DNA from 2 places in the Cellulomonas sp. NPDC089187 genome. Region 2 is predicted to be linked to the other one. Evidence: predicted binding sites of a transcription regulator. Region 2 holds the regulator's gene; the other holds the start of a gene.
The links. Region 2 encodes LexA, which represses DNA repair genes until DNA is damaged. Its sites were predicted from a motif close to TCGAACANNTGTTCGA; they were not measured.
Positions count from the first base shown of each region.

Region 1: the regulator LexA is predicted to act here: its motif matches at 6,931-6,946, upstream of uvrA (excinuclease ABC subunit UvrA).

Region 1 covers NZ_JBFBHI010000001.1:149,343-159,666, forward strand. Annotated here, with positions in the region: gene AB0N78_RS00725 (DUF4190 domain-containing protein) at 1-801, opposite strand, end outside; gene AB0N78_RS00730 (DUF4190 domain-containing protein) at 880-2,088, opposite strand; gene AB0N78_RS00735 (glycoside hydrolase family 15 protein) at 2,541-4,355, opposite strand; gene AB0N78_RS00740 (DUF4190 domain-containing protein) at 4,433-5,149, opposite strand; gene AB0N78_RS00745 (DUF4190 domain-containing protein) at 5,622-6,671, opposite strand; gene uvrA (excinuclease ABC subunit UvrA) at 6,977-9,838, shown strand; gene AB0N78_RS00755 (DUF4190 domain-containing protein) at 9,917-10,324, opposite strand, start outside.
Region 2 covers NZ_JBFBHI010000002.1:750,289-760,612, forward strand. Annotated here, with positions in the region: gene AB0N78_RS07830 (ATP-dependent DNA helicase) at 1-886, shown strand, start outside; gene AB0N78_RS07835 (L-lactate dehydrogenase) at 987-1,994, shown strand; gene lexA (transcriptional repressor LexA) at 2,056-2,772, opposite strand; gene AB0N78_RS07845 (LysM peptidoglycan-binding domain-containing protein) at 3,048-3,470, shown strand; gene nrdR (transcriptional regulator NrdR) at 3,898-4,422, shown strand; gene AB0N78_RS07855 (S9 family peptidase) at 4,461-6,452, shown strand; gene AB0N78_RS07860 (AMP-binding protein) at 6,714-8,411, opposite strand; gene AB0N78_RS07865 (aldo/keto reductase) at 8,458-9,489, opposite strand; gene serA (phosphoglycerate dehydrogenase) at 9,538-10,324, opposite strand, start outside.

The DNA.
Region 1 (10,324 bases), on a different contig from region 2:
CGGGTCGAGCCCCTCGACCTGCGTGCACCACTCGCCGCCGTCGGTCCGGTTGCCGCAACTGTCCGCGAAGGCCTCGTAGCCGCTGCCTGGACGGGACAGCTCGTACAGGGTGTCGCAGGACTCCCAGTTCCCGGCGGCACACCCGTCGTACAGGGCGTCGAGTTCCGGGTCGTCACCCCGGTCGTTCACGCACCAGCGGGAGTCACTGCCTCGGTCGCCGCAGCTGCCCCCGAAGTCGAGGTAGGCGCTGGACCCGGGCGACTGGGCGTAGAGATCGTCGCAGGCGGTGAGGTCGCCGGCCTCGCAGTCGTCGTACAGCGCGTCCAGCGTCGGGTCATCGCCGTAGGCCAAGGGGATCGTCGCCGCGTTGTCCAGTTCATCGCAGCTCATCCCGCTGCCGACCGGATGCCGCCCGGCGCAGGTGTCAGCGAAGGCCTCGTCATCGGAGTACAGCGGCGAAGAGACGTACAGGTCGTCGCAGGAGGTCATCTCTCCAGCCGCGCACTCGGCACGGAGCGCGGCGCGCTCGGTGTTGCCGGAGGCGGTTGCCGCCAGCAGCACCCCGCCGACCAGCAGGTACAGGCCGATCTGGATGCTGCCCAGGATGATGCCCGCCAGTCCCATGCCCGAGCCCAGTCCGCGCGCCCGCCGCCGACGGGTGGCCGCGATACCGAGCGCCAACGGGACCGGGCCGAGTCCGAGAATCCCCGTCACCAGGGCCGCGATGCCCCAGCCGTCCTGGGGTGCCCGGGGCTGGGGCAGCGGATACCCCATCGGCGGCGCGGGCAGCGGGTAGGACATGGACTCTCCTCGGAACGTGGTGCTCCGCTGACTCTACGGAGTCACACGCCACGGCGGGGAACCGGCATGCCGAGCAGGTCAGATGTTGCCCTCGCACAGGAAGGCGTCGTCCAGCCGGTTACCGCACGTCGCCCGGAATTCCTCATACTCCGATTCGACCGGGGAGTCGATGTACAGGCTGTCGCATGCCGCACCGTCCCCCGCCGCGCAGGCGTCCCACAGCGCGTCCAGCTCCGGATCGTCGCCATAGCGCTGGGCGTCCGAGCTCGTGGCGTCGTCCTCGGTCGTCGAGTCCTCATCGAGCAGGTAGCAGCTGCCCGCTGCGTTGGTGGTGAGGCCTCCGCAGGTGTCGGCGAACTCCTCCTCGTCCGAGCCGATGTCCGCAGCCCAGTACAGGTCATCGCAGTCGGCCATCGAACCTGCGGCGCAACCGGAGTGCAGCGCGTCCAACTCAGCGCGTTCCTCCGCGCGGTCGTGGGAGATGGCCAGGGTGAGCACGACGGCCAGCGCGAGGTACGCGACGATCTGCAACGCGCCCAACACGATGCCGACCAGGGCCATCCATCGGCCCTGGGTGCGGTTCCGCTGCGTGCGCCGATTGCCGATGATGCCCAGCACCAGAGGGACGACGGCCATGCCGAGCACGGCGGTGACGAAGGCCGCGATGGAGACCCCGTCCCATGAGGACGCCGGGCCGGGGTAGGGGGCATAGCCGGCTCCGGGCGGGGGATAACCCGGGGTGCCGTCACCGGGCCACGCGGGTGCGGGCTGCCCCGACGCGCTGTAGCCGGGTTGGCCAGGGGTGCTGTAGCCGGGTTGGCCGGGCGCGCTGTAGCCGGGCTGGCTGAACGGGGTCGATCCAGAAACGTCGTAGCCGGGCGGTGTCTGTCCCGGTGCGCCGTACCCGGGCTGCGCTGCCGGTGGGTAGCCCGGCTGCTCAGTGCTGCCGTATCCGGGGGTGTTGCCATACCCGGACCCCGCGGAACCGCCGGGGTATCCGGGTCCGGTCCCCTCGGGCGCGGACGGACCGTAGCCGGGCGACCCGGTCGCAGCAGAGCCAGAGGGAGAACTGCTCGCGCCGGTCGGCTGTGTGCCGTCCCACCGCGACCCCTGCTCGGCGCGCGGCGCGGTGCTTGCTGCGTCGGCGTCCGGCTGCTCGTCGCCTCCGGTAGCGATGCGTTCGGTGGGGGTGCCACCGGTCTGGTCGGAGTCCGAGGTCGGCCACGGGTGCTCCGGGGCGGGCTGCGCGGGCCCGTCAGGTTGGGTGGTGCCGTCGTCGGTCGACATGGGGCTCTCCTCGGGCCGCGGCGTGCGGGAATCGCCGCAACTATGTCAGACCGCCAGAATCGGTCACCACCTCCGCGACCACCACTCGGGACGCTGCGGTCGCTCGTCGCCCAGGGTGGTGGGCAGGCCATGGCCCGGATGGACGAGCGTGGCGTCACCGGATCGAGCGAACACCCGATCCGTCAGATCCGACATCAGCAACCGGAACTCCGCGGGACTGCGGGTCTTGCCTGGTTCACCAGGAAACAGCGAGTCACCGGTGAACAGATGCCCACCGTCATCGTGCCGCCAGGCCAGCGCCACTGACCCCGGGGGTGTGCCCGCGCAGCGCTATCACCTGCAACTCCAGCGTGCCGACCGCGAGTCGCTCGCCGTGTCGCGGGGGATGGGGAGCGGGACACCAGCGCCCTCCGCACCCGCCCACGCCCGGGCACCGGTGGACAGGCCGCGGATCATCGCCGCATCCCGGTGGCGAGGTCGTGCTGATGCACCGCCCGGACGAAGGCCAGGTGGGAGAGCGCCTGCGGCACATTGCCGATCATCCGTCCGGTGCTCGGGTCGAACTCCTCGGCCAACAGACCGAGGTCGGTGGCGATGTGGGTCAGGGTGCCGAGCACGAGTTCGGCTCCGTCGACATCTCCGGCTCTGGCCAGGGCGTCGGCGAGCCAGCCGGAGCAGGCCAGGAACGGGTGCTCGGTGCCCGGCAGGCCGTCGTCGGCGCATGCCGTGCGATAGCGCAGCAGCAACCCCGGGGCCACCTCCAACTCGGCACGGATCGCGGCTACGGTGCCGCGCATCCGGGGATCGTCCGCCGGGAGGAACCCGACCTGGCTCAGCTGCAACAGGGCGGCATCGGTGTGCCTGGCCCCCGCCGACTGCACAAAGGTGCCGAGTTCCGCATTCCATCCCCAGTCCATGACCTCCGCACGGATGCGGTCCCGGACCTGTGTCCACCGGTCCACCGGACCGGGAAGGCCGTGGTCGGTCACCGCCGCCACCACGCGGTCCAGCGCGGCCCATGCCATCACCGCGGAGTGGGTGAACCGCCGTGGTGCCCCCCGGACCTCCCAGATCCCCCGGTCCGACTGGTCCCAGGTCGCGATCAACGCCTCGACCAGATGCACCTGCAGGGACCAGGAATCGGGGCTCTCCGGAATGCCGCAATCGCGGGCCAGAGCAAGGGCGCACATCACCTCGCCCAGCACGTCGTTCTGTACCTGTCCGACGGCAGCATTCCCCACCCGGACCGGCGTCGACCCGGCATAGCCCGGCAGGTGACTCAGCTCGCGTTCGGCCAGATCCCGTCGACCGTCCACCCCGTAGACGATCTGCAGATCCGCGGGGTCACCGGCCACCGCGCGCAGCAACCACTGCCGCCAGGCCTGGGCCTCCTCGCGGTAGCCGTGCTCGAGGAGTGCGTGCAGCGTCATCGCCGCATCGCGCAGCCAGCAGAACCGGTAGTCCCAGTTGCGCACACCACCGGGGTCCTCGGGCAGTGACGTGGTGGCCGCTGCGACGATCCCGCCGGTGTCCCGGTCGGTCAGCAGACGCAGCACCAACAACGAGCGGACCACCTCCTCCCGGTATGACCCCCGGTAGTGGCTGCGGCGCGCCCACTGGCCCCACGCGTCCTGGGCGGCCCGCACCTCACCATGGCCGTCGGCGGGCGGTGGGATGGCCTGCCAGGACGGCGTCCAGAGCAGGGACCAGCGCAGCTCATCGCCCGCTACCGCGGTGAACTCATCCCGGTGCGCGTGCTGACCGCTTTCGGTCACCGGGTGCGGCAATCGGTCACCGCGCAGCAGCAGACGATCCGGTCCGGCCACGGCCTGCACCGCTGCGCCGTTCCCGTCCTGCACTCGATGCACCCAGGGCAGCACGGCACCGTAACCCGGGCGCACCACCCACTCGTGCGAGACCCGGACGTGCCCGGCGGTGACCCGCAGCTCCCGCACGATCTCCGCACCATCCTCCCGTGCGGGCATGGCATCGATGAGCACGGCAACTCCGGTCGGTGTCCGCACCGTGGTCTCCAGCACGAAAGAGTCGCCGAGCCAGCGTCGGGTGCGCTCGATGGCGTCCGGAACGGTCAGCGACCAGTGGCCGTGCTCCGGCCCGCCGAGCAGCGCCGCGAAGCACGCCGGGGAGTCGAATCGAGGCGGGCACCACCAGTCCACGGAGCCCGTACGGGACAGCAGCGCCGCCGTGCGACCGTCGCCGAGCACCGCGTAGTCACCGATCGGGATGGGTCCTGATCCGGAGGGCATGCGCTCATCCTGCCCAGAACACGGCCACGCGTCCGCCCGAAACAGGCCGGATGTGCCGCGTCGTGGTGGTCAGCAGATCAGCTGCACCAGCCACCGCCCTCCTGGCGGCCGCCACAGGTGTCCCCGAACTCCTCGTACTCCGATCCCACCGGGGAGTCGAAGTACAGGTCGTTGCACGCATCGCCGTCGCCGGCGTCGCAGGCACCCCACAGGGCATCGAGCTCAGGGTCGTCACCGTAGGCGTCCGCCTCGGTGGAGGCGTCGTCGGTGTCCCACGGGTCGACCAGCTGGCCGTTCTCGTCGATGTCATAGCGGTAGCAGGACCCGTACTGATTGCTGTCCGCTCGTTCGCCGCACGTGTTGCCGAAGTGCTCGTTGTCGCTGCCCGCGCCGGACATCAGGTAGAGCGAATCGCAGGAGTAGAGATCGCCGTCGGCGCACTCGGTGCGGTAGTTGTCCATGACGCTGTGGGCGGTGTTCCAAACGAACAGGGCGAACAGGCCCACAACGATCCAGCCGAGGATGCCCACGGCACCGAGCACCGTCCCGGCGATGGCGAATCCACGTCCGCCACGCCGCCCGGCCCCGGTGCGACGGAGGCCGATGATGCCGAGCACGAGGGCCACGGGACCGGTGCCGATGATGCCGGTGACCAGCGCGGCGATCGACACCCCGTCGGTGGTGTGACTGTGGGGCGGGGGATACGGCGCACCGACCGGCTGATAACCGGAGGCACCGGTGGGCGGCATACCGCCATAGGTCGCGCCGGTGTCGGCGTAGCCCGGTCCTGCCACGCCCGTGTACTGCGGTGCTGTTGCGTGCGGGTACCACGCGCCCGCACTCGGATACGGGGGTGGCGTCGGTTCGGCTGGATACAGCGACGGGATGTCGCCCGAGCGCCCCGGGACGCTGGGGTAGGGCGGGACGCTGTAGCCCGGGGGCGTGGCCGGACTGGGAACGTCGGGGACGCCCTCGCCAGCAGGCTCAGGACTCGTCGGGGTGGCGTCGTCGCTCATGCGCTCAGTGCTCCAGATCATCGCGAGGCCGGTCACGGCAGAACCGCTCTGACCTCGACCGTAGGGGGTCAGTCGGCCCGACCTGAGCCATCACAGAACAGCGGCCCCGGAGTTGAGTAGGTCTATCCGGATCGCTGGTGGTGTCGATCCCCGGTGTGAGTGCGTCTGATCGGTGGTGGCCGGTGCCCAGACGCCAGGACGCGCCCCTCCTGGTGGGAAGGGCGCGCCCTGGGTCACGCAATCAGAACAATCAGAAGGAGCAGTACTCCCCGGTGCTCGCCTCCTGGCGACCGCCACAGGTGTCACCGAAGCTCTCGTACTCCGAGCCCGACGGCGCCACCATGTACAGCGTGTCGCAGGAGCTGTCGTCCCCGGCCTCGCACTCGTCCCAGTAACCGTCGAGGACCGCGTTGTCCCCGTAGGTCTCGGCGTCGAGGATGCCGGCGTAGTCGCTGAGATCGGTGCTGTCGTCCAGGTCGTCAGCGGTGTCATCGCTGCCGAGGTCGGTGCCCAGGTCGCCGAAGTCCAGCGGGTCGACGAGCTCGCCGTTCTCGACCTGATACCAGGAGCAGGTGCCGGGGGTGATGTCGAGGTCGCTGCTGCCGGTCCGGTCGCCGCAGGTCGCTCCGAACTCCTCGTCGGCGTTGGTGGCGTCCGCGCGCAGGTACAGCACGTCGCAGGAGGACATCTCGCCGGACGCGCATTCGTCGCGGAGCTCGGCTCGTTCGTTACTCAGTGCCGTGGAGGCGGCGATCGCGATGATGATGACGATCGTCCAGACGACGGTGGTCACCGCACCGAGGATGATGCCTGCGATCGCCATACCGCGTCCGCCGCGCTCGCCGTTCTTGGTGCGGCGCAGACCGAGGATGCCGAGCACGATTGCGATCAGCGAGCCGCCGATCAGACCGACGACGAGGGCTGCGATGGACATGCCGTCGGTCGGCCGCTTGGCAGGGGGCTGGAACGGCTGCGTGGGCATTCCGGGTGCCGGGTACTGGCTCGCGCCGGAGAACTGCGGGGCCTGTCCAGCAGTGGGGCTGCCCGTGGGAGCGCCGCCGTACTGCGGTGCCGTCGCGCCGGACGGGGCGGGCGCGGGGCTGCCCGGGTACTGCGAGGCCGGCGCGCCGGTGCCGTAGCCAGGGGCCGGGGCGTCGGAGCCATAGCTCGGGGCGGGAGTGTCCGCGCCGAAGCGGGGTGCCGGGGTCGACTCCGCGCCGGGGTACTGCGGAGCGGTGGGCTCCTGCGGTGTCCCGCCGCCGTACGGATCAGGGGTCGTCGGGGTGGCGTCGTTGCTCATGCGCGCAGGGGCTCCAGATCATCGGGATGCTGTCCGGGGCACTCCCGAACTCGACCGCACGGTAGCGACGACCAGCAACGACTCCGGCTCGCGTGGCCGCCTGGCCAGGCAATTGAGTACCCGACCGCCTAGCGGTAGGTGGCCCTGGCTCGGGGAACGGGCGTTAGCTGGGCGGCGGTGAGTGATCGTCTCCGCGGTTCCCCGTGACTGCAGGCTGCCAGTGAGTGAATGCGGCTCGCCGCGTCACCCGTGATGTCGTTCGAACGAGTGTGCGAATGTCGGTGCCGAGCCGTAGCATGCTCGGCGTGAACGATCGACTGGTGGTCCAGGGGGCCCGAGAGCACAACCTCCGCAACGTCGACCTGGACCTCCCGCGCGACAAGCTGGTGGTCTTCACCGGGCTGTCCGGGTCCGGCAAGTCGTCGTTGGCCTTCGACACCATCTTCGCCGAGGGGCAGCGACGCTATGTGGAGTCGTTGTCCGCCTATGCCCGGCAGTTCCTCGGACAGATGGACAAGCCGGACGTGGACTTCATCGAGGGGCTGTCCCCAGCGGTGTCGATCGACCAGAAGTCCACCAACCGCAATCCCCGGTCGACGGTCGGCACGATCACCGAGGTCTACGACTACCTGCGTCTGCTGTTCGCCCGGGCCGGCACCCAGCACTGCCCCGTCTGTGGTGAGCGGGTGACCGCGCAGACGCCGCAGCAGATCGTGGACCGGCTGTTGGAATTGCCCGAAGGCACCCGGTTCCAGGTCCTGGCCCCGGTGATCCGCGGACGTAAAGGGGAGTACGCGGAGCTGTTCGCCGACCTCCAGGCCAAGGGCTTCGCTCGGGTGCGGGTCGATGGTGAGGTCGTCCAACTCTCGTCCCCGCCGCAGCTGGAGAAGAAGCTCAAGCACGACATCGAGGTGGTCGTCGACCGCCTGGTCTCGCGCGAAGGCGTCCAGCGCCGCCTGACCGACTCGGTGGAGACCGCCCTGGGCCTGGCCGACGGGCTCCTGGTGATCGAGCTGGTCGACGCTGAGGCCGATGACCCGGAGCGGTTCCGGCGGTTCTCGGAGAAGCGTGCCTGCCCGAATGACCACCCGCTGTCGCTGGACGAGATCGAGCCGCGCACCTTCTCCTTCAATGCGCCCTACGGTGCCTGCCCGGAGTGCACGGGCATCGGCTCCCGACTGGAGGTCGACCCCGACCTGGTGGTGCCGGATGAGGACCTGTCGCTGGCCGAGGGTGCGGTCGCTCCGTGGCACCTGACCTCGTCGGAGTACTTCCAGCGGGTGCTGAGCGCGCTGGCCGATGACCTGGGCTTCTCGATGGACACCCCGTGGCGGGCGCTGCCACAGCGCGCGAAGGATGCCGTGCTGCACGGCAAGGACCACCAGGTGCACGTCAAGTACAAGAACCGGTGGGGGCGCGAGCGTCAGTACTCCACCGGGTTCGAGGGCGTCATCACTTTCCTGCACCGTCGGCACGAGGAGACCGAGTCCGACTGGTCGAAGGAGAAGTACGAGGCCTACATGCGGGAGGTGCCCTGCCCGGTCTGCGGTGGTGCGCGCCTCAAGCCGGAGGTGCTCGCGGTCAAGGTCGGTGGAATGTCCATCGCCGAGGTGACGAACCTCCCGGTGGGCGAGGCCCGCGACTTCTTGACCGGACTGCAACTCGGTGTGCGCGAGGCCCAGATCGCCGCACAGGTGATGAAGGAGATCGACGCCCGGCTGGGCTTCCTGCTGGACGTCGGACTGGACTACCTCAGCCTGTCGCGACCGGCCGGCACCCTGTCCGGCGGCGAGGCGCAGCGCATCCGCTTGGCGACCCAGATCGGGTCCGGACTGGTCGGCGTGCTCTATGTGCTCGATGAGCCGTCCATCGGCCTGCACCAGCGGGACAACCGCCGACTGATCGACACGTTGACCCGGCTGCGCGACCTCGGTAACACCCTGATCGTGGTCGAACACGACGAGGACACCATCCGCGCCGCCGACTGGATCGTCGACGTCGGCCCGGGGGCGGGGGAGCACGGCGGACGGGTCATCCACTCCGGTGACTACCAGGGCCTGCTGGACTCGCAGGAGTCCGTGACCGGCGCCTACCTGTCCGGGCGGCGCTCGATCCCGATGCCCGCCAGCCGACGCAAGCCGGACAGCAAGCGCCAGGTCAAGGTGATCGGTGCCAAGGAGAACAACCTCCGCAACATCGACGTGAGCTTCCCGCTCGGGGTGTTCACCGCGGTGACCGGGGTCTCCGGCTCCGGCAAGTCCACGCTGGTCAACTCGATCCTGTACACCGTGATGGCCAACGAGCTGAACCACGCCCGTCGGGTCGCCGGTCGACACAAGCGGATCACCGGGCTGGACCAGTTGGACAAGGTGGTGCACGTCGACCAGGCACCGATCGGCCGCACCCCACGGTCCAACCCGGCGACATACACCGGCGTCTGGGACCGGATCCGCAAGCTGTTCGCCGAGACCACCGAGGCCAAGGTGCGCGGCTACACCGCGGGCCGGTTCTCCTTCAACGTCAAGGGCGGGCGCTGCGAGGCCTGCTCCGGTGACGGCACGCTCAAGATCGAGATGAACTTCCTCCCGGATGTCTACGTCCCCTGCGAGGTCTGCCACGGTGCGCGGTACAACCGGGAGACCCTCGAGGTGCACTTCAAGGGCAAGACCGTCGCGGACGTCCTGGACATGCCGATCGAGGAGGCAGCGGAGTTCTTCGCCGCCGTTCCCGCGATCAGCCGCCACCTGAAGACGCTGGTGGACGTCGGTCTCGGCTACGTCCGTCTCGGGCAGCCCGCCACCACTCTCTCCGGCGGTGAGGCCCAGCGGGTGAAGCTGGCCACCGAACTCCAGCGCCGGTCCACCGGTCGCACCGTCTACGTGTTGGACGAGCCCACCACCGGTTTGCACTTCGAGGACATTCGCAAGTTGCTCGGCGTGCTGCAGTCACTGGTCGACAAGGGCAACACCGTGATCGTGATCGAGCACAACCTCGACGTGATCAAGAACGCCGACTGGCTGATCGACATGGGCCCGGAGGGCGGTTCGGGCGGTGGCATGGTCGTCGCTCAGGGCACCCCGGAGCACGTGGCCACTGTGGAGGCCAGCCACACCGGCCGGTTCCTGGCCGAGGTGCTGGAACAGAGTCAGGAATCCGTGAGCGCCTGACCCCGCACATGACAAGGGCCGCCCCGTTCTGTCCGAACGGGGCGGCCCTTGTGTGTGGCACCAGCGGCTACTGCCTGATCAGAACGAGCAGACACCCGGCTGAGCGCCGCGACCACCACAGCTCGCGGCGTGCGCGCGGTAGTTGCTGCCCTCAGCGGAGGTCAACCACAGCGTCATGCACGAGCTGTCCGCACCCTCCGCGCAGGAGTCCCACCACACGTCGAGCACCGAGTTGTCGCCATAGGTCTGGCTGGCCTCGGGAGTTCCGCCCATCGACGCCAGGTTCTTCACCAGCTGCAACCACTCTTCGTAGGACACCCCGGAGGTCGAGTCATAGGTGTCCAGCGCATCGGCCGAGTCCGAGGAACCACCGGTCGCGCCCAGATCGCTCTGGTACTGGCACAACCCCGACCCGTCCTCGGCGGTGGTGAGGTTGCCGCAGGTGGAGCTGAACTCCAGGTACTCGGAATCGTCCGGCGAATCGAA
Region 2 (10,324 bases):
TCTGCTCGCGGATCGCGCGTCAGTGTTCACCTCCGCCACGCTGAGCCTGGGCGGGCAGTTTGACGCGACCGCGCGGGCGGTGGGACTGGCCGGGTCCAGTGAGGCCGCAGCGGCCACTGCGACGGCCTCGGCCACCGCGCTCGCCGACGGGCTGCCACTCGGGCGCGAGTCCGCACGGGACGACGCCGCCCCGCGCAGCACCGCGGTCAAGCTGCCCTGGCACGGCATCGATGTGGGCAGCCCCTTCGACTACCCGAAGCAGGGCATCCTCTACATCGCCAAGCGTTTGCCTGCACCTGGCCGGGAGCCCGCCACCGACGCGCAGCTGGAGGAGATCGCCGCGCTGATCGGCGCTGCTGGGGGTCGCACGCTCGGTCTGTTCTCCTCCCGCCGCGCTGCTGTCGCCGCCGCCGAGGCGATGAGGGAACGTCTGGACGTGCCGATCCTGGTCCAGGGCGACGATCAGCTGCCCACCCTGGTGCGGCAGTTCGCCGAGGATGAGCCCACCTGCCTGTTCGGGACCCTGTCGCTGTGGCAGGGCGTGGACGTGCCTGGCCGGTCGAACAGCCTGGTGCTGATCGATCGGATCCCGTTCCCTCGGCCGGACGACCCGGTGAAGTCCGCCCGGGCGGAGGCGGTGGTGGCCTCGGGTGGAAACGGCTTCATGTCGGTCTCTGCCACCCATGCTGCGCTGCTGCTGGCTCAGGGTGCGGGCCGATTGATCCGGTCGACAGGGGACCGCGGTGTGGTGGCGGTGCTCGATCCCCGATTGGCGACCGCGCGCTACGGGGAGTTCCTCACCCGCTCTCTGCCGCCGTTCTGGCGGACCACCGACCGTGCGGTGGCCGAGGGGGCACTGCGCCGGTTGACCGCACCGACATCGTGACCGGACGCACCCGAGCCCGGCGGCGGCGGTGTCTGCGGTCGTCTAGCCTCGTCCCCGGGCCAGGGCATTCACCTGCGCCGACCCCTGCGAGGAGGACTCCGTGAGCGAGCAGACTGACGACGGCGACGAGCTCGGCCTGACCAGCGCCACCGCCGGCACCCGCCGCACCACCAAGCTGGCCGTGATCGGCGCCGGGGCGGTGGGGTCAACGCTGGCCTACGCCGCCCTGATGCGCGGAGCCGCCCGCTCGGTGGCGCTCTACGACATCAACAGGGCGAAGGTCGAGGCCGAGGCGCTGGACCTCGGGCACGGCATCCAGTTCATGCCGATGGCCGAGGTTGTCGGATCGGATGACATCGCGGTCTGCGCCGAGGCCGACGTGGTGATGGTGACCGCCGGGGCCAAGCAGAAGCCGGGCCAGACCCGGATCGACCTGGCCGAGGCGACGATCTCGCTGGTGAAGAAGATCCTGCCGTCGGTGGTGGAGGTCGCCCCGAACGCGATCTACGTGATGGTCACCAACCCGGTGGACATCGTGACCTATGCCGCGCTGAAGTACTCCGGCCTGCCGCCCACGCAGCTGTTCGGGTCGGGCACCGTGCTGGACTCCTCCCGGCTGCGTTACCTGATCGCGCAGCACACCGGGGTCGCAGTGCAGAACGTGCACGCGTACATCGCCGGGGAGCACGGCGACACCGAGCTGCCGCTGTGGTCCTCCGCCACCATCGGTGGCGTCCCGATCCTGGACTGGAACGGGTTGGACGGCCACGTGCCGCTGACCGGTCAGGTGCGGGAGTCCATCGCCCGTGAGGTGGTCGAGTCGGCCTACCGGATCATCGAGGGCAAGGGCGCGACGAACTACGCGGTGGCGCTGGCCGGGTCGCGGATCATCGAGGCGATCCTCAAGGACGAGCACCGCATCCTGCCCGTGTCCTCGCTGCTGGAGAACTACCACGGCATCAGCGATGTCTGTCTGTCGGTGCCGACGGTGGTGGGACGCGAGGGTGTGGGTGAGCGGTTGGAGGTGCCGATGAGCGCCGATGAGTTGGCTGGTCTGCGGCGCTCGGCCGAGTCGCTGCGCGCGGTGGCCCGGCGGTTCGGGATCTGACGGACTCGACACGAAGGCCCCCGGCGATCACGACGCCGGGGGCCTTCGTGATGCGGTGGGGTCAGAGGCTGCGCAGCACCGAGACCACCCGTCCGACGATCTGCGCGTGGTCGCCGTCGATGGGTGAGTAGGCGGGGTTCTGCGGCAGCAGCCAGACGTGGCCGTCGGCGCGCTTGAGGGTCTTGACGGTGGCCTCCCCGTCCAGCATCGCGGCGACGATCTCTCCGTTCTCCGCCACCGGCTGGCGACGGACCACTACCCAGTCGCCGTCGCAGATCGCCGCGTCGACCATCGAGTCGCCGACGACCTTGAGCAGGAACAGCTCACCCTCGCCGACCAGCTGACGGGGGAGTGGGAACACGTCCTCCACGAGCTGTTCGGCCAGGATCGGGCCACCAGCGGCGATCCGGCCGACCACGGGCACGTAGGCCGCTGCGGGTGCGCCGTCACGGGCGGCGGAGTCCTCGTCGCCCACCATCGCGGTGACGGTGCCCGGCCGCGCACTCACCGGGCGGGAGTCGTCGGGCTGCACGACCTCAATCGCCCGGGGCCGGTTGGGGTCGCGGCGCAGGTAGCCCTTGCGCTCCAACGCGGTGAGCTGGTGCTTCACGCTGGACGGGCTGGTCAGCCCCACCGCGTCGCCGATCTCCCGCATGCTCGGCGGATAGCCACGGGACTCGACGGAGGCGCGCACCGTCTCCAGCACCAGCCGCTGCCGCGGGGTCAGGCCGTCGCCGAGGCCGATCTCGGCCTCGTCCTCGGTCGCCTTCGGTGCCATGCGCCTCTCCCGTCCGTATGCCCCGCGGGCCTGTCCTTCCCCCGGATCCGCCCTGATGAGCGGGCCCGTCGGCGGGGATGTCAGTGCCTCGTGATCGGGTGTTCCCAGTGCCCCGAGCGTAGGGGTCGCGACACGCCGAATCAAACACATGTTCGACCGTGTCTCGACATTCCCGCCGGAGTCGTGGCACTATCGTACAAGCGTTCGACGAACACCTGTTCGAATCGACGGAACGGACGGTCGCCCGGTCGGGTGGCAGGAGGGAAGTGGTGGCTATGAGCACCATCGCAGCGCAGCCGCATCTGATCGGTGTCCCGCGGTCGCGGGGTGTCCGCCAGGGCGCTCCGACGCGCGACTCCCGCGCCGCCGCGTCGACGCGGTCGTCGGTGACCGCTCCCACCGAGTCGACGCGTCTGCATCTGACGCGGCGCGGTCGGATCGTTGTCGTTCTGCTCGGCCTGCTGCTTGCGGCCGGTGGTGTGATGGGTGGTCGCGCAGTCGCCGAGGGGCCGGTGCGGGCGACCGAGGTGGAGACCTATGCGGTCCAGTCCGGTGACACGTTGTGGAGCATCGCGCAGGGCGTTGCTCAGCCTGGTGAGGACGTGCGCGATGTGGTGATCCAGCTCCAGCGCCTGAACGACCTGAACAGCGGCTCACTGGTGGCGGGCCAAGTGCTGATGCTGCCGGCGGCTGGCTGATCCCTTCTGGCGGCCTGGCTGGTTCTTCCGGGCCGCGGCGTGTTGGCCTCGCCCGTTCTCGGGTCACGGCCTGTTGACCGAGTCCGCTCTCGAGTCACGATGGGATTACGCAACTCGACGCTTGCGTAATTCGATCTTCCGCCTCTACTGTGGGTCTCACCTCGACGGCTGGCTGGGGGGCTCGCCACGAGGGACGCGACATCGGTGCTGGTGACAGCACCGTCGCGCGTGATCGACACCGCTGAGGCGAGGCGAGTCGCCCCGGCGAGACGGGACGGGGGCGTCCCCACGAGGGTGGCCACGACATTGTGGCCACCCTCGTCGTCTGTCCGGGGCCGAGGCAGCACCGAAGCGCCAGTCTCGGCCGGTACAGTGACCCGATCCCGCCCGCGGTGGACGGTGCGGGGGGGCGCGTCGAGGAGGCACTATGCACTGTCCGTTCTGCCGGCACCCGGACTCGCGGGTCGTCGACTCCCGGACCTCGGACGACGGTCTGTCCATCCGTCGCCGGCGACAGTGCCCCCAGTGCAACCGGCGCTTCACCACCATCGAGACCGCCAGCCTGTCGGTGGTCAAGCGCTCCGGTGCCACCGAACCGTTCAGCCGGGAGAAGATCGTCAACGGCGTCCGCAAGGCATGCCAGGGGCGCCCGGTGTCCGACGATGACCTCGCCGTGCTCGCCCAGCGCGTGGAGGAGACCCTGCGCGCCTCCGGCTCCGCGGAGCTGGACGCCTATGAGATCGGCCTGGCCATCCTGACCCCGCTGCGCGAGCTGGACGAGGTGGCCTACCTCCGCTTCGCCAGCGTCTACCAGGCCTACGACTCGCTGGAGGACTTCGAGGCGGCGATCACCGCGCTGCGTGCGGAGAACGAGGAAGCCGCCGCGCGTCGGGCCGCGGCCGATGATGACACCGCCGCCGCCGCCGACCAGGAGCCGGTCGTCGCGGACTGACGTCCCGGCGGCACCCGTGGGGTATTACGGTCGTTCCCGTGATCCCAGCTGACCTTGCCCTCCTGCACACCCCCGGCACCCCGACCATCAGCCCGGACGGCCGCTGGGTCGTTGTGGCCCGCACCGCCCCCGACCTCGAGGCCGACGAGTACGTCGGACACCTGTGGCGGATGCCTGCCGACGGGAGCGCCGACGCCGCACCGCTGACCCGGGGGCACCACGACACCGCGCCGCAGTTCTCCCCGGACGGACAGTGGGTCGCGTTCCTGCGTGCCGAATCGCAGGGGCGCCCGCAGTTGTTCCTGGTTGAGGCCACTGGCGGTGAGCCGATCCAGTTGACCGACGCGCCGCTGGGTGTCTCCGCCCCGCGGTTCTCCCCGGACGGTCGCAGCATCGCCTACCTGGCGCGGGTGCCAGAGGAGGGTCGCTACCTGCCCGACGGCAACCCCGCTGCCGACCCGCCCCGGCTGCTCACGACGTACACCTACCGCCACGACGGGGTGGGATTCACCGTCGACAAGAAGCCGCAGCTGTTCGTCCTGGACCTGCCCGCCGAGCCGGGTGTCGGGGATCGACCCGCCCCGCGCCAGATCACGGCTGGGCTCCAGGTCGACGCACACACCTGGCTGGCGGACAGTGCGCACGTCGCCGTGGTCGCGGCCCGACACTCCGCCGCCGACGAGGATCTGCGGGCGGACATCAGCGCCGTCGACGTGCGACCCGACCACGATCACGCACTGCGTCCGCTGACCGACGCCGACCAGGGCAGCACGCTCGCGGTCGCGGCGGCGGTCGAGGCCGCGGATGGCAGTGGACTGTGGTTGCTCGCCCAGGACATGGGCCCTGGTGGTCGGGACTTTGTGGCCGCGCAGACCGGACTGTTCCACCTGCCGTTGCAGGACGGCGCACACGGCCCGCAGGCCACCGGCGCACCGACCCGGCTGACCGACTCCGAGGAGGTGGACCTGGACCCGGGCACCCTCGCCGCCACCGAGCAGGGGGTGCTGGTCGGCCAGCTCGACCGTGGCACCGTGCGGCTGCGGGAGATTCGCCCCGACGGCTCTGCGCGTGACCTGCTGACCGGACTGGTCGCCCACGGCGCACAGGTGGCTCGCGGCGTCGTGGTCACCTCGGCTGCCGGCCCGGAGACCAGCGGCGAGGTGCACGCCCTCGAGCTCAGCACCGGGATGGGCCGTCGCCTCACCGACTGGTCCGCGCCGCTGCGCGCCACCGGGCGGGTGCGGATGCCTCACGAGCTGACCGGCTCGGCACCGGACGGCTACCCGGTGCACGGCTGGGTGGTGACCCCGGACCCGGAACGGTTCGGCGCTGGCCCCCACCCGACGATCCTGATGATCCACGGTGGCCCCTACGCCCAGTACACCGTCGGACTCTTCGATGAGGTGCAGACCCTGGCCGAGGCCGGCTACGCCGTGGTCTATGGCAACCCGCGCGGGGCGGCCGGGTACGGGCGAGCGCATGGACGCAGCATCCGCCAGGCTTTCGGCACTGTGGACGCGGTGGACGTGCTCGCCCTGCTGGACCTGGCGTTGGCGGACCCGGCGCTGGACGGCGAGCGGGTCGGCGTGATGGGCGGCTCTTACGGCGGCTACATGACCGCATGGTTGACCACCCAGACCGACCGGTTCCAGGCGGCGATCGTCGAGCGTGGGTTCCTCGACCCGATCAGCTTTGTCGGGTCCAGCGACATCGGCTGGTTCTTCGGGCTCGAGTACCTGGGCGATGGTGACACGGAGGCAGATCGGGCGGCGGTGGCCGCGCAGTCACCGATGGCCCAGGTGCACCGGGTGGTCACGCCGACGCTGGTGATCCACTCCGAGCAGGACTGGCGGTGCCCGGTCGAGCAGGGCCAGCGCTGGTTCGTTGAGCTCAAGCGCCGTGGCGTGCCGACCGAGCTGCTGCTGTTCCCGGGTGAGGGTCACGAGCTGACCCGTTCCGGACGTCCGCAGCACCGGAAGGTCCGCTTCGACCACGTCCTGCGCTGGTGGGCCGAGCACCTGCCCGTCTGATCCGCACCACGCATCCGCCCCGCAGCGCATCGGGACGGCGCGAGTTCGGTGCCCGGGTCGTCAGTTCGGATGCGCCGGCACCGAACTCGGCACCGGCGCACCGAACTCGACGGCAGCGGGCACGGCGGGGTGGGTGCTGCGGGGTGGGTGCCGCGGGGTTGGGCACAGCGGGCGTGGCGACGGGCTCGGTGCCGGACTCGGGGGCGGCGAGCTAGGGCCGGGTGCGGTCAGGCGGCCACGCCTGGTCAGGCCGCCGCGCAGTCAGGCGGTGGCGGTGGACATCAGGTTGTCCCGGACCACCCGCCGCAGCACCTTGCCGATCTGGGAGCGGGGCAGGTCGGGCAGAATCACGAGGTCACGCGGCACGGCGTAGCGCGCGAGCTTCTGCTGGCACCAGTCGCGCACCGCCTGAAGGTCGATCTGTGGGGTGTCGGCGTCCATCACGACGGCGGCCACCACCTTCTCCCCGAGGTCACCGCCGGGCAGGCCGACCACGGCGACATCCCGCACACCCGGCATCGAGCGCAGATGGTCCTCGACTTGGGAGGGGTACACCTTGAACCCGCCGGTGACGATCATCTCTTTGATCCGGTCGACCAGGACGATGAAGCCGTCGTCGGTCATCCGCACCACGTCACCGGTGCGCAGCCAGCCGCCGTCGAGCAGCTGCTCTGCGGTCTCCTCAGGGCGGTTCCAGTAGCCCCGGAACACCTGCGGCCCGCGGATCAGCAGCTCACCGGACTCGCCGGGGGCGACCTCGCGGGTGTGGTCCTGCTGGTCGACGATCCGCACATCCGTGCTCGGGAACGGCAGACCGAGTGCGCCGGGGATCCGGGTGGCGGACAGCGGGTTGCCGAGCGCCACCGGGCTGGTCTCGGTCATGCCGTAGCCCTCGATCGCGAGCCCACCGGTGACCCGCTCCCAGCGTGCCGCCGTCGTCGCGGGCAGGGACATCGCCCCGGAGAACGCGAATCGGAACGAGGTCAGATCCGCACCCGCCTTCTCCGCCGCCAGCGACAACCGGTCCAGGATCGGCGGCACCGCGGGCAGGAAGGTCCCGGGCAGTCGCCGCTGGGTGGCCAGAACCGACGCGGCGTCGAACTTGGGGAAGGCCACCAGGGTCGCTGCGATCCGTGCCGCGTAGGTCAGGCACAGGGTCAGCCCGAAGGCGTGGAAGAACGGCAGCACCGCGTAGACCGTTTCAGCGCCCGGGCGGTGCTGGGTCCATGCCTGGCCCTGGATGGTGTTCGCGACCAGGTTGCGGTGGGTGAGCACCGCGCCCTTGGGTGTGCCGGTGGTCCCACCGGTGTACTGCAGCAGCGCCACGTCGTCCGGCGTGGGCCACGGGTGGTCGGCGGACAGCGGTTCGGCCCGGCGCAGCAACTGGTGCCAGGTCGGGATCTCCGCAGGGACCGAGCCGCAGAGGGCGTCGCGGGTCTGGCGGGCGGCACGCACCGGCAGTCGCAGCGCGAGGCGCTTGAGCGGGGGCAGATCGGCAGCGGCATCCACCGCCACCACGGTGCGCACGGATGTCTCGCCCTGGCGTTCCAGGACGGCGGGCACCGCCTTCTGCCAGACCAGGGCGACGGTGGCTCCGGAGTCGGCGAGTTGGTGGGCGAGTTCGGCGGGGGAGTAGGTGGGGTTGTGCTCGACCACGACCGCACCCAGGCGGAGCACCGCGTAGAAGGCGATCACATGTGAGGTGCAGTTCGGCAGCGCGATGGCGACTCGGTCACCGGGCCGCACGCCCAGATCGTGCAGGACGGTGGCACCTCGGTTCACCTGCTCGTTCAGGTCGCGGTAGCTGGTCGCCGCGCCCTGGAAGTCCACGGCGGTGCGCTCTGGGAAGTCCCGGGCGGCGTGCTCGACGGCGAGGCCCACCGGCTCCTCGGGAATCGTGACGTCACCGGGCACACCCTGGGCGTAGCTCCGATGCCAAGACCGTTCAAAAGAAGTCACGCTCCGAACAGTAACCTACGCAACCGTAGGTTTCGCTGTGAGTCGGTCACAGCTCGCTCGAACGGGCACCCCACAGATTGATCCCGGCGTCCACTGCGTGCTCCTCGATCCGGGCAAGGTCACCCTCGGACAGGGCGCTGAGCTGCGTCGACGCCAGATTCTCGGCCAACTGCGCCGGCGTGCGGGCACCCAGCGTCACCGAGGAGATCCGCTGATCGCGCAACACCCACGCGATGGCGAGTTGCGGCAGGGAGACACCGAGGTCACCAGCGACCTCGTTCAGCGCCCGTACATGGGCGAGGTTCTCCTCCGACAGGTAGTCCGCCTGGAGCGAGCTACCGGTGGCCGCACGTGAGTCCTCCGGGACACCGTGCAGGTACTTGGTGCTCAACATCCCCTGCGCGAGCGGGGAGAACGCCACGACGCCCATCCCGGCCTCGCCCACCACATCCAGCAGTGAGCGGCCGTCCTCGCCGGGACGCTCGATCCACCGGTTCAGCATCGAGTAGGACGGCTGGTGCAGGCTAAGGGTCAACCCGATCCGGTCGGCCACGGCCAGCGCCTGTGCGGTGCGCTCCGCCGAGTAGGAGGAGATTCCCGCATACAGCGCCTTTCCGGAGTCGACCGCGGTCTTCAGTGCGCCGAGCGTCTCCTCCAACGGGGTGTCCGGGTCGTAACGGTGGCTGTAGAACACGTCCACGTAGTCGGTGCCCAGTCGGCGCAGCGACTGATCGAGGCTCGCCAGCAGGTACTTGCGGGAGCCGAACTCGCCATACGGTCCGGGCCATTGGCGGTACCCGGCCTTGGTGGCCAGCAGCAGTTGGTCGCGGTAGGGCCGGAGGTCGCTGGCGAGCAGCCGCCCCACCGACTCCTCGGCGGCACCCGGCGGGGGACCGTAGTTGTTGGCCAGGTCCAGGTGCACCACCCCGGCATCCACCGCGGCGAGCACCAGGGCGCGCTGATCAGTGAAGGGGGTGGCCTCGCCGAAGTTCTGCCATAGCCCGAGGGTGATGGCGGGCAGTTGTAGGCCGGTGCGTCCGGCGCGGCGGAGGGGAAGGGGCGGGGTCGCTCGGCTCACCCGGCCGACCGTAGCCGGAATTGCCCGACGGTGCTGGCACAGACCGACTCAGGACACCACGCGCAGCCGGATGCTCTCCGGCCGGGACCGCAACGCCTCGACCACCTCGCGCTCCACCGAACCGGCGTCGGTGACCACGTAGCCGACCTCACCCCGGGTGGCCAGCAACTGGGCCTCGATGTTCGCGCCGTGCTCGGCCAGGGTCTGGTTCACTGCGGCCAGCACACCGGGGACGTTGCGGTGCAGGTACGCCACCCGCTGCACACCCGGACGGGGCTCGAGGGTGAGATTCGGCAGGTTCACCGACAGGGTGGTGGTGCCGGTGTTCAGATAGTCGCGCAGCTTGTTGGACACGAACTGTCCGATGGCCTCCTGCGCCTCCTCCGTGGAACCGCCGGTGTGCGGGGTGAGGATCACGTTGGGGAGGTGGCGCAGCTCGGATTCGAAGGGGTCGCCCTTGCGCTTGGGCTCCACCGGGAATACGTCCACGGCGGCACCAGCGACCCGTCCGTCGAGCACGGCATCGCGCAGGGCGGCGTAGTCGACCACGAACCCGCGGGACAGATTGAGGAAGATCGCCCCGGGCTTCATCCGGGCGAACTGGGCGGCCCCGAACATCCCGGCGTTTCCGCTGCGACCGTCGACGTGCAGGGTGACCACGTCGGCCACGTCCAGCAGCTCGTTCAGTGTCTCGGCCCGGCGGGCGTTGCCGAGGGCCAGCTTCTCCTGGGTGTCGTAGAAGATCACCGACATGCCCAGGTTCTCGGCCAGCACTGACAGCTGGGTGCCGATGTTCCCGTAGCCGACGATGCCCAGGGTGCGACCGCGGACCTCG